3 regions of the Pantoea sp. nfd-35 genome follow, and region 2 is predicted to be linked to each of the others. Evidence: predicted binding sites of a transcription regulator. Region 2 holds the regulator's gene; each other region holds the start of a gene.
The links. The regulator PhoB, encoded in region 2, activates phosphate uptake and scavenging genes when phosphate is short. The targets are predictions, from matches to a motif close to CTGTCATAAAACTGNCNNAT.
Positions count from the first base shown of each region.

Region 1: a site for PhoB is predicted at 2,552-2,571, ahead of serA (phosphoglycerate dehydrogenase). Genes of this name have one in related genera too.
Region 3: a site for PhoB is predicted at 3,141-3,160, ahead of acuI (acrylyl-CoA reductase (NADPH)). Genes of this name have one in related genera too.

Region 1 is NZ_CP122403.1:905,497-910,002, reverse strand. It holds gene zapA (cell division protein ZapA) at 1-192, shown strand, start outside; RNA gene ssrS (6S RNA) at 232-415, shown strand; gene P9J57_RS04360 (5-formyltetrahydrofolate cyclo-ligase) at 493-1,089, shown strand; gene serA (phosphoglycerate dehydrogenase) at 1,132-2,370, opposite strand; gene rpiA (ribose-5-phosphate isomerase RpiA) at 2,649-3,308, opposite strand; gene P9J57_RS04345 (LysR family transcriptional regulator ArgP) at 3,490-4,392, shown strand.
Region 2 is NZ_CP122403.1:3,376,906-3,381,411, reverse strand. It holds gene P9J57_RS15800 (AAA family ATPase) at 1-870, opposite strand, end outside; gene sbcD (exonuclease subunit SbcD) at 867-2,063, opposite strand; gene phoB (phosphate response regulator transcription factor PhoB) at 2,261-2,950, shown strand; gene phoR (phosphate regulon sensor histidine kinase PhoR) at 2,965-4,278, shown strand; gene P9J57_RS15780 (PstS family phosphate ABC transporter substrate-binding protein) at 4,298-4,506, shown strand, end outside.
Region 3 is NZ_CP122403.1:860,698-865,203, reverse strand. It holds gene P9J57_RS04150 (ornithine decarboxylase) at 486-2,636, opposite strand; gene acuI (acrylyl-CoA reductase (NADPH)) at 3,249-4,232, shown strand.

The DNA of each region.
Region 1 (4,506 bases), 1.9 Mb from region 2:
GTCACAAATACAGAGCAACTGGTGTTCATTGCCGCGTTAAACATTTGTCATGAACTGGCACAAGAGAAAGGTAAGACGCGTGACTATGCTGCTAACATGGAACAACGAATCCGTATGTTACAGCAGACCATTGAACAGGCTTTAGTTGAGCAAGGTCGCATAACCGACCGCCAGGATGCGAAGTTCGAATAACACTTCATGGTCAGTGTGCTACACTAACGGTGAAGTCAATTTTCTCTGAGATGTTTGCAAGTGGGCCAGTCCCCTGAGCCGATATTTCATACCAACAGAATGTGACGCTCCGCAACCTGTGAGCATGCTCGGTCCGTCCGAGAAGCCTGATGGTTGCGACGGCATGTTCACCTTGAACCAAGGGTTCAAGGGTTACAGCCTACGGCGGCATCTCGGAGATCTCCTTTCTGGTCGTACTGCATTACCTCCCACCAGGCATGATATAATGCGTCGCTTAAGCGACTTTGTCTGGGGGACACCATGTCAGCACCCTCTTTAGTACTGCGTCAGGACATCCGTCAGCACGTTCGCCACTTACGTCGCGCTCTGAGCGCTGAGCAGCAACATGCGGCAGCCGAACAACTCGCCCAACATGCGATAAACTTTGCACCACTGGCCGATGCCAACAACGTGGCACTGTTTTTGTCTGTTGATGGCGAAATCAATACACGACCGCTTATCGCCAGGCTGTGGCAGCAAAACAAACGGGTTTACCTGCCGGTTCTGCACCCCTTCGCAGCGGGCCATCTGCTTTTTCTGCGCTATACGCCAGAAACACAGTTAATCCAAAATAAACTGCGCATTCCCGAACCCCCACTGGATATCCGCCATCTGATCACGCTGGATGAACTGGACGTAATGATGGTACCGCTGGTGGCGTTTGATCGCGCCGGACAGCGTTTAGGAATGGGGGGCGGCTTCTACGATCGCACCTTACAGAACTGGAAACAGCATGGTTTTTTACCGGTGGGCATCGCTCATGACTGTCAGCGGGTTGACGCGCTGCCTACAGCGGCGTGGGACATTCCTTTGCCGGCCGTGCTGACGCCATCAAAACTGTGGCTATGGGATGAATAAACCCGGGCATGCTTGTGTGCCCGGGTAGGTGACAGCGTGGGATCAGTAAAGCAGGCGGGCGCGAATCGTTCCCGGAATCGCCTTCATCAGCTGCAGAGCTTTCTCTGCCAGTTCGTGCTCAGCATCAATGTCGATGACCACATAACCCATCATCGGAGAGGTTTGCAGGTACTGAGCGGCAATGTTGATGCCTTGTTCAGCGAAAATCTGGTTGATCGCGGTGAGAACGCCCGGACGGTTTTCGTGAATATGCAGCAGACGACTGGCGCTAATGCCGTGCATCGGCAATGACACTTCCGGGAAATTGACGGCGGACAGCGTTGAACCGTTATCCGAATATTTCGCCAGCTTGCCCGCGACTTCAATCCCGATATTCTCCTGCGCTTCTTCCGTCGATCCCCCGATGTGCGGCGTCAGGATAACGTTGTCGAATTCGCTCAGTGGGGAAACAAACGGATCGCTGTTGGTCGCCGGCTCTACAGGGAACACATCAATCGCAGCGCCACCAACCTGCTTGCTGGCCAGCGCTTCGCACAGTGCAGGAATATCTACCACGGTGCCGCGTGAGGCGTTTATCAGCAGGCCGCCAGGCTTCATCTGCGCCAGCTCATTGGCAGAAATCATATTTTGCGTAGAGGCGGTTTCCGGGACATGCAGGCTGACAACGTCACTCATATTTAGCAACTGCGTCAGGCTACGAACCTGTGATGCGTTGCCCAACGGCAGCTTGTTTTCGATGTCATAAAAGTAAACGTGCATGCCCAGACTTTCTGCCAGCACGCCCAGTTGCATACCGATATGGCCATAGCCAATGATACCCAGCTTTTTACCGCGCGCTTCAAAAGAGCCTTTGGCGATTTTATTCCAGATACCACGGTGCGCTTTGGCATTCGCTTCCGGAACACCGCGCAGCATCAGCAGCATCTCGCCAATAACCAGCTCGGCCACAGAACGCGTATTTGAGAAAGGTGCGTTAAAAACCGGGATACCGCGTTTCGCTGCGGCATTTAAATCAACCTGATTCGTTCCGATACAGAAACAGCCTACCGCTACCAGTTTTTCTGCAGCGGCAAAAATCTCTTCGGTCAGTTGGGAACGGGAACGGATACCGATAAAATGCGCATCGCGAGCGGAAGCTTTTAACGCCTCGGCATCCAGTGCGCCTTTGTGGAATTCAATATTGGTGTAACCTGCAGCACGAAGATTTTCCAGCGCGCTCTGATGGACACCTTCCACCAGCAGGAACTTAATTTTGTCTTTTTCCAGTGATACCTTTGCCATTTCCCAACCCTATTCAGAATTCAACGAGGACTGAACGCAGTCAGCCGTCTGTCAAAATATCAAAAAAATCGCCTGCGGCAATACAAACGATTGCCTGACCGCCAGCATGGCAGGGCTCAGAGGACGTACTTTGCCAGACAAAATCGTGGGTTGGCCGCATCGAGAAGAACGAACCCGCTGCCGATGACGGTTATGTGACATAAGTCACCAAATTTCAGCCTGGTGAGAAAAGTTTTTTTAAATCAAAAAAAGCGGGCGCCCTGTTGCGCGCCCGTACTTTATTTTTTGAGGGTTTTGACACCGTCAGGTCCGCCAATCAATGCGACATCTGCGCCACGCGTGGCGAACAGCCCCACAGTGACGACGCCAGGCAGGGCATTAATCGTTTTTTCCAGCTCAATGGGATCGAGAATACGCAGATTGTGCACATCAAGAATGATATTACCGTTGTCAGTCACCACATTCTGACGATATTCCGGCAAACCGCCCAGCTTCACCAGTTCACGCGCGACATAGCTTCGCGCCATCGGGATAACTTCAACCGGCAACGGGAAGCGTCCAAGCACGTCCACTTCTTTGGATGCGTCGGCGATACAGATAAACTTTTTGGCAACCGCCGCGACGATTTTCTCGCGCGTTAAGGCAGCACCGCCCCCTTTGATCATCTGCATTTGTGGGTTAATTTCATCGGCACCGTCGACATAAATGGCCAGATCATCAATCTCGTTCAAATCAAACACCTGAATGCCCAGGCTTTTTAGCTTTTGCGTCGACGCTTCGGAACTGGATACGGCCCCCTCAATCTGATGTCTAATGCTGCCGAGCGCATCAATAAAGTGAGCGGCCGTAGAACCCGTACCGACGCCGACGACAGTACCGGGCTGCACATAATCCAGTGCGGCCCAACCAACAGCTTTTTTCAGTTCATCCTGGGTCATGATATGTTTAGAACCTGTGCGATAAGGAAATGCGCGTAGTATAAAGCAAGGCTTGCTGAAAATGCTCGGATGCATTGGGCGGATTTAATGCTTTGGAAGCCAGCCCACAAAAATATCGCTGACATTTCCGTTGGAGTATTTGTGGCATAGTAACGTCCATCCTGAAGGAGAGAGAAAAATAATGAAACGCCCGGACTACAGAACGCTTCAGGCGCTGGACGCAGTGATACGTGAACGCGGATTTGAACGTGCCGCACAAAAACTTTGCATTACGCAGTCTGCCGTCTCGCAACGCATTAAACAGTTGGAAAATCTGTTTGGTCAGCCGTTATTAGTTCGTACGGTACCGCCTCGTCCCACTGAACAGGGGCAAAAGCTGCTCGCACTTCTGCACCAGGTTGAGTTACTGGAGGAAGAGTGGCTGGGCGATGAGAACAGCGGCACCACGCCGCTACTGCTGTCGCTGGCGGTAAACGCCGACAGTCTGGCAACGTGGCTGTTACCGGCATTAAAAGACGTACTGGCCGATTCGCCTGTGCGCCTGAACCTTCAGGTTGAGGATGAAACCCGCACTCAAGAGCGTCTGAGACGAGGCGAAGTGGTTGGCGCAGTCAGTATTCAACCGCAGCCGCTACCCAGCTGTCTGGTGGATCAACTGGGTGCGCTGGATTATTTGTTTGTGGCGTCAAAGGATTTTGCAGAGCGCTTTTTCCCCAACGGTGTAACGCGTTCCGCCCTGCTTAAAGCGCCAGCCGTGGCATTTGATCACCTGGATGATATGCATCAGGCCTTTTTGCAGCAGAATTTTGATTTATCACCGGGTAGCGTTCCCTGCCACATCGTCAACTCGTCCGAAGCGTTTGTGCAGATGGCCCGGCAGGGCTCGACCTGCTGTATGATCCCTCATCTGCAGATTGAACGCGAACTGGCGAGTGGCGAGCTAATCGATCTCACGCCGGGGCTGTATCAACGCCGGATGCTGTACTGGCACCGTTTTGCGCCTGAAAGCCGCCTGATGCGTCGGGTAACGGATGCGCTGATTGCGCATGGCCATCGGGTGCTACGTCAGGATACGGCGGAATAATCGCCCTTTGCCGCAGCAAAATTTGGGCGTTGCGGTGAGAAGGTGCACTTGTGAAAGCGGCACGGCGTTAATGGCCGTCAGGGGCATTTTTTAGAAGGCAATACGCAGCGCTGA
Region 2 (4,506 bases):
TTCTGCCGGTTCACTTCGTGCCAGACGCTGGCGATCGGCCTCTGCCGCCTGACTCGCCGCGTTGGCGGCCTGACGGGCGGCGTTCACCTGTTCAGCATCCGCGCTCAGCTGCTGTGCCAGCTGCAGCCACTGCTGCTGCCGCTGAGCGGTGTCAAACTGACGGCTGAGTTGCTGCTCGGCCTCAGTCAGGGCTGCCTGCTGTTGCTGCAGCCCGGCGCGGGTCGCCTCATCAAGCAGTGCCATGCCGCCTGCCCGACTGCGCATCAGTTCCAGCGCATTTTTGGCTTCTTTATGGCGCTCAAACGCGGCCATGGAAACCAGCCCGTAAATTTCCGTTCCGGTCAGCTCTTCCAGCAGCTCTGCGCGCTCATTCGCTTTGGCGTTAAGAAATGCGGCGAACTGGCCCTGTGACAGCATCATTGAACGGGTAAAACGTTCAAAATCCAGGCCGCTAAGCGTTTCGGTAAGCTTGAGCTTGTCGCCCACTTTGTCTGCAACGATCTGATTATCTGCGCAGCGAGCCAGCTCGACGCGGGGAGCCTGCAGTTTGCCGTCGGCCGTGCCTCGTGCGCGGTTCTGGCTCCAGAATGCCCGCCAGGCCTCACCTTTGATTTCAAACTCGACTTCGGCCAGGCACTCGGCGCAGTCGCGCGTCATCAGCGGGTTGTGGCCCTGAGAAATCGCACCCAGGCGCGGCGTCTGGTGATACAGCGCCAGGCAGATAGCGTCCAGTAAGGTGGTTTTACCGGCACCTGTCGCGCCGGTAATGGCAAACAGACCATTACTGGCGAAAGGTTCGGTGCGAAAATCGATAAACCATTCTCCTTTCAGCGCATTCAGGTTTTTGAATCGCAGCGTGAGGATCTTCATGGGTTCGCCTCCAGGTCGGCCAGCGTCTGCTTAAACAGGGTCGTGACCTGGACGATCTGCTTGTCATCAAGCTCCTCATTAAGCGCCAGGCGTCGGGCAAAAACCTCTTCGACCTTAAGTTCGCTCAGGGTTTCGTTATCCGTTTGCGCCAGGCTGTGCTGGCGCTGTTCACGACTGCGGCGTAATAGCAGCACTTCCACCGGTAAATCTGCCGTCAGCGCTTCAACCTGGCGCTGCAGATCGCTTAAGTACTCTTGGGTGGTGACTTCTATATCGAGCCAGACCGGCTTCTCTCCGCTGGGAGGGGAAAGGTGAGCGAGCTGCTCACTGATTTGCGCCAGAGAGCCTTTAAGCATCTGCATCGGCTGGAAGGTGGGAACCGGCAGGGTCAGGGTTTCCAGGCCGCGCGGGCTGAAAGTCAGCAGACAGACACTTTTTTCGCTGCCCAGCTCGTCAAAGCTCAGCGGAATAGGGGAGCCGCTGTAGCGAATATGGTCGCTGTTCGCGACGCGCTGAGCGCGATGAATATGTCCAAGGGCGATGTAATCGGCCGGCGGAAACGCCGAGGCAGGAAACGCATCCAGCGTGCCGATGTAGATATCGCGCACGGAGTCACTTTTGCTGACGCCAAGGGCGGTAAGATGGCCGGTCGCCACGATCGGCAGGGACATGTTCAGCGCCTGTGCCGCCGCGAAGCTGCGCTGATAATGGGCGCTGATGGCCTCCAGCAGGCTGAGCTGTTTATCCCGTCCAGACTGACCGGCCTGGCTGCGCATAATGTCGCGCGGGCGCAGATAGGGAATCGCGCACAGCAGCGCGCCGGGTTCACCCTGACGGGTTGTCAGGATCATGACGTCGTCACTCTCCTGCGGCGTGGCAACGACCCGGGTGTTCAGACAGGCCAGCAGTTCGCGCGATTCATTCAGCGTTGCCACCGAGTCATGATTGCCCGCCAGCACCACCAGTTGACAGCCGCTGGGTTGTAACGCCACCACGAAGCGGTTAAACATTTCACGCGCATAGCTGGGCGGCGTACCGGTATCAAACAGGTCGCCCGCCACAATCAGCGCATCGACCTGATGCTGTTCGATCTGTATTAACAGCCAGTCAAGAAAGGCCTGGTGCTCGGCGGCGCGGCTCTTGTTATAGAAGAACTGCCCCAGGTGCCAGTCCGCGGTGTGAATAATGCGCATAAAACTCCCTGCCAAATCGATTTGCCCGGCAATTATACTGGCTCAGTCACTAAAGCCACAAAACATGTCGTCATGTTGTCATAAATGGTTGTTGCAGGCCGGTTTTTATGGCTAACTTTTTCATAAAAGTGTCACAAAACTGACGCATAATGGCGCCGCAAATATCAGTGAAAGCCGTCCTACCTGCAGGAGTAATAATGGCTAAGCGCATTTTAGTTGTGGAAGATGAAGCTCCAATCCGTGAAATGTTATGTTTCGTACTGGAACAAAACGATTATCAGCCGATTGAGGCAGAAGATTATGACAGCGCCGTCAGCAAGCTGATTGAACCCTGGCCTGACCTGATCCTGCTGGACTGGATGTTACCCGGCGGCAGCGGCATACAATTTATTAAACATCTTAAGCGTGAAGCCATGACGCGTGATATACCGGTCATGATGCTCACCGCGCGCGGCGAGGAAGAAGATCGGGTACGCGGACTGGAAGTCGGTGCCGATGACTACATCACCAAACCGTTTTCCCCGAAAGAGCTGATGGCGCGAATTAAAGCCGTTATGCGTCGTATTTCGCCGATGGCGGTAGAAGATGTGATCGAAATGCAGGGCCTGAGCCTGGATCCCTCTTCGCATCGCGTGATGTCAGAAACCACACCGCTGGAAATGGGGCCGACAGAATACAAGCTGCTGCATTTCTTTATGACCCATCCTGAACGTGTTTACAGCCGTGAGCAGTTACTCAATCATGTCTGGGGCACTAACGTCTATGTTGAAGATCGTACGGTTGACGTTCATATTCGTCGTTTACGCAAGGCGCTGGAACTGACCGGCCACGATCGCATGGTACAAACCGTACGCGGAACAGGTTATCGTTTCTCTGCCCGCTTTTAAACGGAGCTTTAACCGTGCTGGAACGCCTCTCCTGGAAGAGATTACTGTCCGAACTGGTGCTGGCGTGTCTGCCTGCGCTGGTGCTCGGCCTGCTGTTCGGCTATTTGCCGTGGCTGCTGTTACTGAGCGTAGTCGGTATTTTACTGTGGCATTTTTACAACCTGATGCGCCTGTCTCACTGGCTGTGGCTGGATCGCACGATGACGCCACCGTCCGGGCAGGCCAGTTGGGAACCGCTGTTTTACGGGTTGTATCAAATGCAACTGCGCAACCGGCGGCGGCGGCGCGAATTAGGTAATCTGATTAAGCGGTTTCGCAGCGGCGCGGAGTCGCTGCCGGACGCCGTGATACTCACCACCGAAGAGGGCACTATTTTCTGGTGCAATGGCCTGGCCCAGCAGCACCTGGGGCTGCGCTGGCCAGAAGATAACGGGCAAAATATCCTTAATCTGCTGCGTTATCCTGAATTTTCTCGCTATCTACGGCAACGTGATTTCGATAAGCCGCTTACGCTGGTGCTGAATAACCAGCACCACATGGAATTCCGTGTGATGCCCTACAGCGAAGGCCAGTGGCTGATGGTGGCTCGCGACGTGACCCAGATGCATCAGCTTGAAGGGGCACGGCGAAACTTCTTTGCCAACGTCAGCCATGAACTGCGCACGCCTTTAACGGTGCTTCAGGGCTATCTGGAAATGATGAATGACTCCGTCATGAATCAGCGCTCACGGGACAAAGCGTTGCACACCATGTCGGAGCAAACCCGGCGAATGGATAGCCTGGTCAAACAGCTCCTGACGCTGTCGCGCATCGAGGCGGCTCCGGCCATTAATCTGAAAGAAAAGGTTGATGTACCGGTTATGCTCAAACTCCTGCAGCATGAAGCTGAAACCCTGAGCGGCGGACGTCACGCCATCCATTTTCATACCGATCCTCACCTGAAAGTGTTTGGCAATGATGAACAATTACGCAGTGCTATCTCCAACCTGGTCTACAACGCGGTGAACCACACGCCCGAGGGGACGCGCATTGATATCAGCTGGCTGCGCAGCAAGCAGGGCGCGGTATTTACAGTCTGTGATAACGGCCCCGGCATTCCACCTGAGCACATTCCGCGCCTGACAGAACGGTTTTATCGGGTGGATAAAGCGCGTTCACGTGCGACCGGCGGCAGCGGTCTTGGGCTGGCCATCGTGAAGCATGCGCTCAGCCATCACAATGCGCGGCTGGAGATCACCAGCATCCCGCACCAGGAAACCTGTTTTACCTTTACCCTGGCACCACGGTTGATTGTGACTAACGGGATGCAGGAGAATGCGGTTCATTAACTGCTGACGGACCGGAACGATGCGCCTTCTTTTTTTGCTGTTCTTTTCTCTCTTGCCTGCCTTGGTGCAGGCGCAGCCTGTGATGCTTTCAGGCAATCTCAGCAGCGCAGGCTCGGACACGCTCGGCTATCTGATGACCCTGTGGGGCGATGACTTTAGCCGTCAGTCACCCGGGGTAAATGTGCAGGTTCAGGCATCGGGCTCCTCAACGGCGCCAACCGCGCTGAC
Region 3 (4,506 bases), 1.9 Mb from region 2:
GAACTGAAGACTGGAAAGCCTGAAGAAACAGAAACAGATGAACCGTAATGAGCCAGAAGGCTTTTCCTGCATCTGAAGCGGCAACGCGGTTTGTTTTACTACAGATATCGAAGCGGGGGTTTTGGGCGGCCTTCCCGACCGCTGAGCGGATGAGGGATTTCCGGATGAGCCGACAGGACGTCGGCGAGAGCCGGGCCGCGCCAGGGATGGCGCGTCCTGGCGGTCCGGCAGAAATCCTGAAGCAGCGAAGGGACCGCGCAGCGGCGGGTGGGCAGGACGGGAGCCCGGGGTCAAGGGGCCGCGGCGGCTGGCGGCCCCTTGTCGGTCGCCCGCAGGGGCAAACTGAAACTCCCTGCCGCCTGGCGAGCGAAACTTTCTCGGAGTCATTAACTGAAAGCTTCGCGAAACACCAAACCGCAGGCACAAACCGATACCTTCTCAGCGCTAACAGTTAAGCTCTATGAGCTATCCAGGCGACAGCCCCCTCAACCCACCATCATATTCGCCACCAGATACTTACGTCCGTCAGCGCCTTCCTCGGTGTAAACCCCTTGCAGCTCCGGCGAAAAACCGGGCAGTCGATTAATGCCCGCTTCCAGCGCCAGAAAATAGCGCTGTACCGCCCCGCCCCATGTTTCGCCCGGAACCACACAAAGGACGCCCGGTGGATAAGGCAGAGCGCCTTCCGCCGCGATGCGACCTTCTGCCGTTGCAATAGGTACCAGTTCGACTTCGCCACGAATGTAAGCCTGATGCGCATCCTGTGGGTTCACCTTAACCTGCGGCAGCCCCTGCTCGCGGAACATCATGCGCTGCAGGTCTTTTACGTTATAGCTTACGTACAGGTCGTGCATCTCCTGACACAGACGGCGCAAGGTATAACCCGCATAGCGTTTAGCGTTTTTGCGGTACAGCGTCGGCAACACTTCGGCCAGCAGCGTATCGTCTTTTACATGCTGCTCGAACTGCGCCAGCATCGCCACCAGCATCGCCATTTTTTCCGGACTTTCGGCTGGAGTCAGCAGGAACAGAATAGAATTGAGATCGCATTTTTCCGGCACGATGCCGTTTTCACGCAGGTAATTCGCCAGAATGGTCGCCGGGATGCCAAACTCAGCATATTCACCGCTGGCTGCGTCAATGCCTGGCGTGGTCAGCAACAGCTTGCAGGGATCGACACGGTACTGATCGCGATCGTATCCGGCGAAACCGTGCCATTTAGCGTTGGGTTCAAAGCTGAAATACTGCAGATCGCGAGCGATCGCTTCCGTTGGTGCATCCTGCCAGCGCTGGCCGTTTACCCTTTCCGGCACGAAAGGCAGGATCATGTCACAACGATCAAAGATCGCTTTACGTGCCTCGATCCCGAGCATCACGCACTCATCCCACATGCGGCGCCCCGCCTCGCCCTGATGCATTTTGGCGTTAATATCCAGCGCGGCAAACAGCGGATAGAACGGGCTGGTTGAAGCGTGCAGCATGAACGCGTTGTTCAGGCGCTTATGCGGGCAGAAACGCTTTTGCCCACGAATATGGTTATCTTTCTTGTGGATCTGCGAGGTCTGCGAAAAGCCCGCCAGCTGCTTGTGCACTGACTGGGTAACAAAAATGCCGGGATCGTTTTCGTTCAACTCCAGCGTCAGTGGAGAACAGCCTTCCATCAGCGGAATAAACTGCTCATAGCCCAGCCAGGCCGAGTCAAACAGAATGTAGTCACACAGATGCCCAATGCGATCCACCACCTGCCGCGCGTTGTATACCGTGCCGTCGTAGGTGCCCAACTGGATAATCGCCAGCCGGAAGGGACGCGCCTCGTTAGCCCTTTCAGGCGCCACTTTCTTGATCTGTTCGCGCAGGTAGCCATCATCGAAACAGTGCGCATCAATGCCGCCGATGAAGCCAAACGGATTACGGGCCGCTTCAAGGTAAACCGGCGTCGCGCCCGCCTGAATCAGCGCACCATGATGGTTGGACTTGTGATTATTGCGGTCAAACAGCACTAAATCACCGCGCGTCAGCAGCGCATTGGTGACCACTTTGTTCGCGCTTGACGTGCCATTTAACACAAAGTAGGTTTTATCCGCGTTAAAAACTTTGGCGGCAAACTTTTGCGCATGCTTAGCCGACCCCTCGTGAATCAGCAGGTCGCCCAGCTTGACGTCAGCGTTACACATGTCCGAACGAAAAACGTTCTCGCCATAGAAATCAAAAAATTGCTTACCCGCTGGGTGCTTTTTGAAAAATGCGCCGCCCTGATGGCCCGGACAGGCAAAGGTACTGTTCTGCATATCAACATAGCGGGTCAGCGTTTCAAAAAACGGGGGCAGCAGCGCGGCTTCATAAGCCTGAGCCGCCGCTTCCAGCGCTACCCAGTCCTGCGGCTCGCCATTCAGTTCGCCGGTCACGCCGGGCAGGTGCATCACCTCTTCTTCAAAGGCATTAGCAACGAACACCGGTAAATTAAAACCCGTGTGGCGTAACAACGCCAGCACGCCACTGCGCGTATCAGCCAGCGAGACGACAACAGCCGCCACATCGGTAAAATCAGTATTATCCAGCGTGACCACGTCGCGCGCAGTATTCAGGGTCAGGTTAGGCGCAACAGCAGCGCTGGCAGCAATTTTCAGTGGTGTCATAACACAAATCCCTAACAGTCAGGGAGTGGGTGCCTGAGGCACGGCAATGGGGAAATTTCCCCGGCGAATAATGTCTGACGCGATAAACCGATAGACATCAGTAAAGAGTAGTCCTTACTCATGTCCAACAGCAGCGGCCCGGTTGGCCTCACCGCATAGTGAACGATGTGTGTGTAACTGACATGACGAAGAACAGATCGCGCGCGAATTCAGGCGAGTGGGGACACGTGCAGTTGCACATTGAACCGAACATGGCAGCGTCCTCTGTTATCGGGCGGTGGCGAGAAAAAAGTGGCCGTCATAATGTCATTTTTTATCCGCAGGAACAACCCGACAACTTTAAATATCAGGTCAATAAATGCAAAATATAAAACCATTAAATATCAATATCTTATAAAGAAATATCAGTGAATAACCGCTTAAGTTTCTGTTATTTATGCGCAATTATGCATTTTTCAGCACGCTGGCAGTCGCTCCCTCATTGCTACTGAAATCGCCACTGAAATGCCTCAGGTTTGCGCCAAGCCTCGCACTTGTCGGGCCAGTGCCCTACCCTAATCGGCGCATCGGGCGTAAACTTGCCTGATTATTCTTACGCCTAACGGAGGATACATGTTTAAGGCAATGGTGATTGATAAGGACGAACAAGGTTACCGCTCTCAGCTAAAAGAACTCTCCGAAACACAATTACCCGATGAAGACGTCACCCTCGACGTCAGCTATTCCACCCTCAACTATAAAGACGCGCTGGCCATCTGCAATAAAGGGCCGATTGTGCGCCAGTTTCCAATGGTGCCGGGCATTGACTTCGTGGGACGGGTCACAGCAAGTCGCCATCCCGACTGGAAACAAGGCGATGCGGCGCTGCTCACCGGCTGGGGCGTCGGGGAAAAACACTGGGGCGGGCTGGCTCAGAAAGCCAGCGTGCCTGGCGACTGGCTGGTAGCCGTGCCTGAAACGCTAACTCCGTTGAATACCATGGCCATCGGAACGGCGGGCTTTACCGCCATGCTGTGCGTGCTGGCACTCGAAAAACAAGGCATTACGCCTGCCAGCGGCCCGGTTTTGGTGACCGGGGCCAGCGGAGGCGTTGGCAGCTTCAGCGTCTCTCTGCTGGCAAAACTGGGCTATAACGTCATCGCCTCCAGCGGGCGAGCCAGCGATGAAGACTATTTAAAAACCACCCTGGGCGCAGCCGAAGTGATAGATCGCGACGAGCTGGCTCAACCGGGTAAACCCCTCGGGAAAGAGCGCTGGGCCGCCGCCATCGACAGCGTCGGTAGCCATACGCTGAGCAACGTGCTGGCCGGCACCCAGCGTGACGGCGTGGTCGCGGCCTGTGGTATGGCACAAGGCCTGGATCTGCCCGGTAGTGTCGCGCCCTTCATTCTGCGCGGTGTGACACTGGCTGGCGTAGACAGCGTGATGTGCCCTAAACCGCTGCGCCAGCAGGCCTGGCAGCGGCTGGGGCAGCTTCTGGATGACGCGTTACTGAACCAGATAACAACGGTCATTCCATTGCGTGACGTGCACCAGGGCGCACAGGATCTGCTGGATGGCAAAGTTCGGGGCCGTCTGGTGGTTGACTGCGCTTAACGTTCGCCTTCCGCCAGGGGCGACGAAGGCGGGCGCATCAGTCATTCGCTTAGTTCCTGAATTGCCCCGCTCGCCCCTTCCCTTACCACTTCTGGCTGCCGGGAAAGTGCTGCCAGCGGGCGATAACTTCACCTGCTGGCAATGCCCGGCTCATCCAGACTGAGCCTGGGGGCGGGCTATCTTCCCCGCCCGCAGGCTCGCATTACTGCTGACAAGCCTGGCTCATGGGCTTACCTGAGCATCCTGAGCATCCCGAGCATCCCGAGCGTCCCGA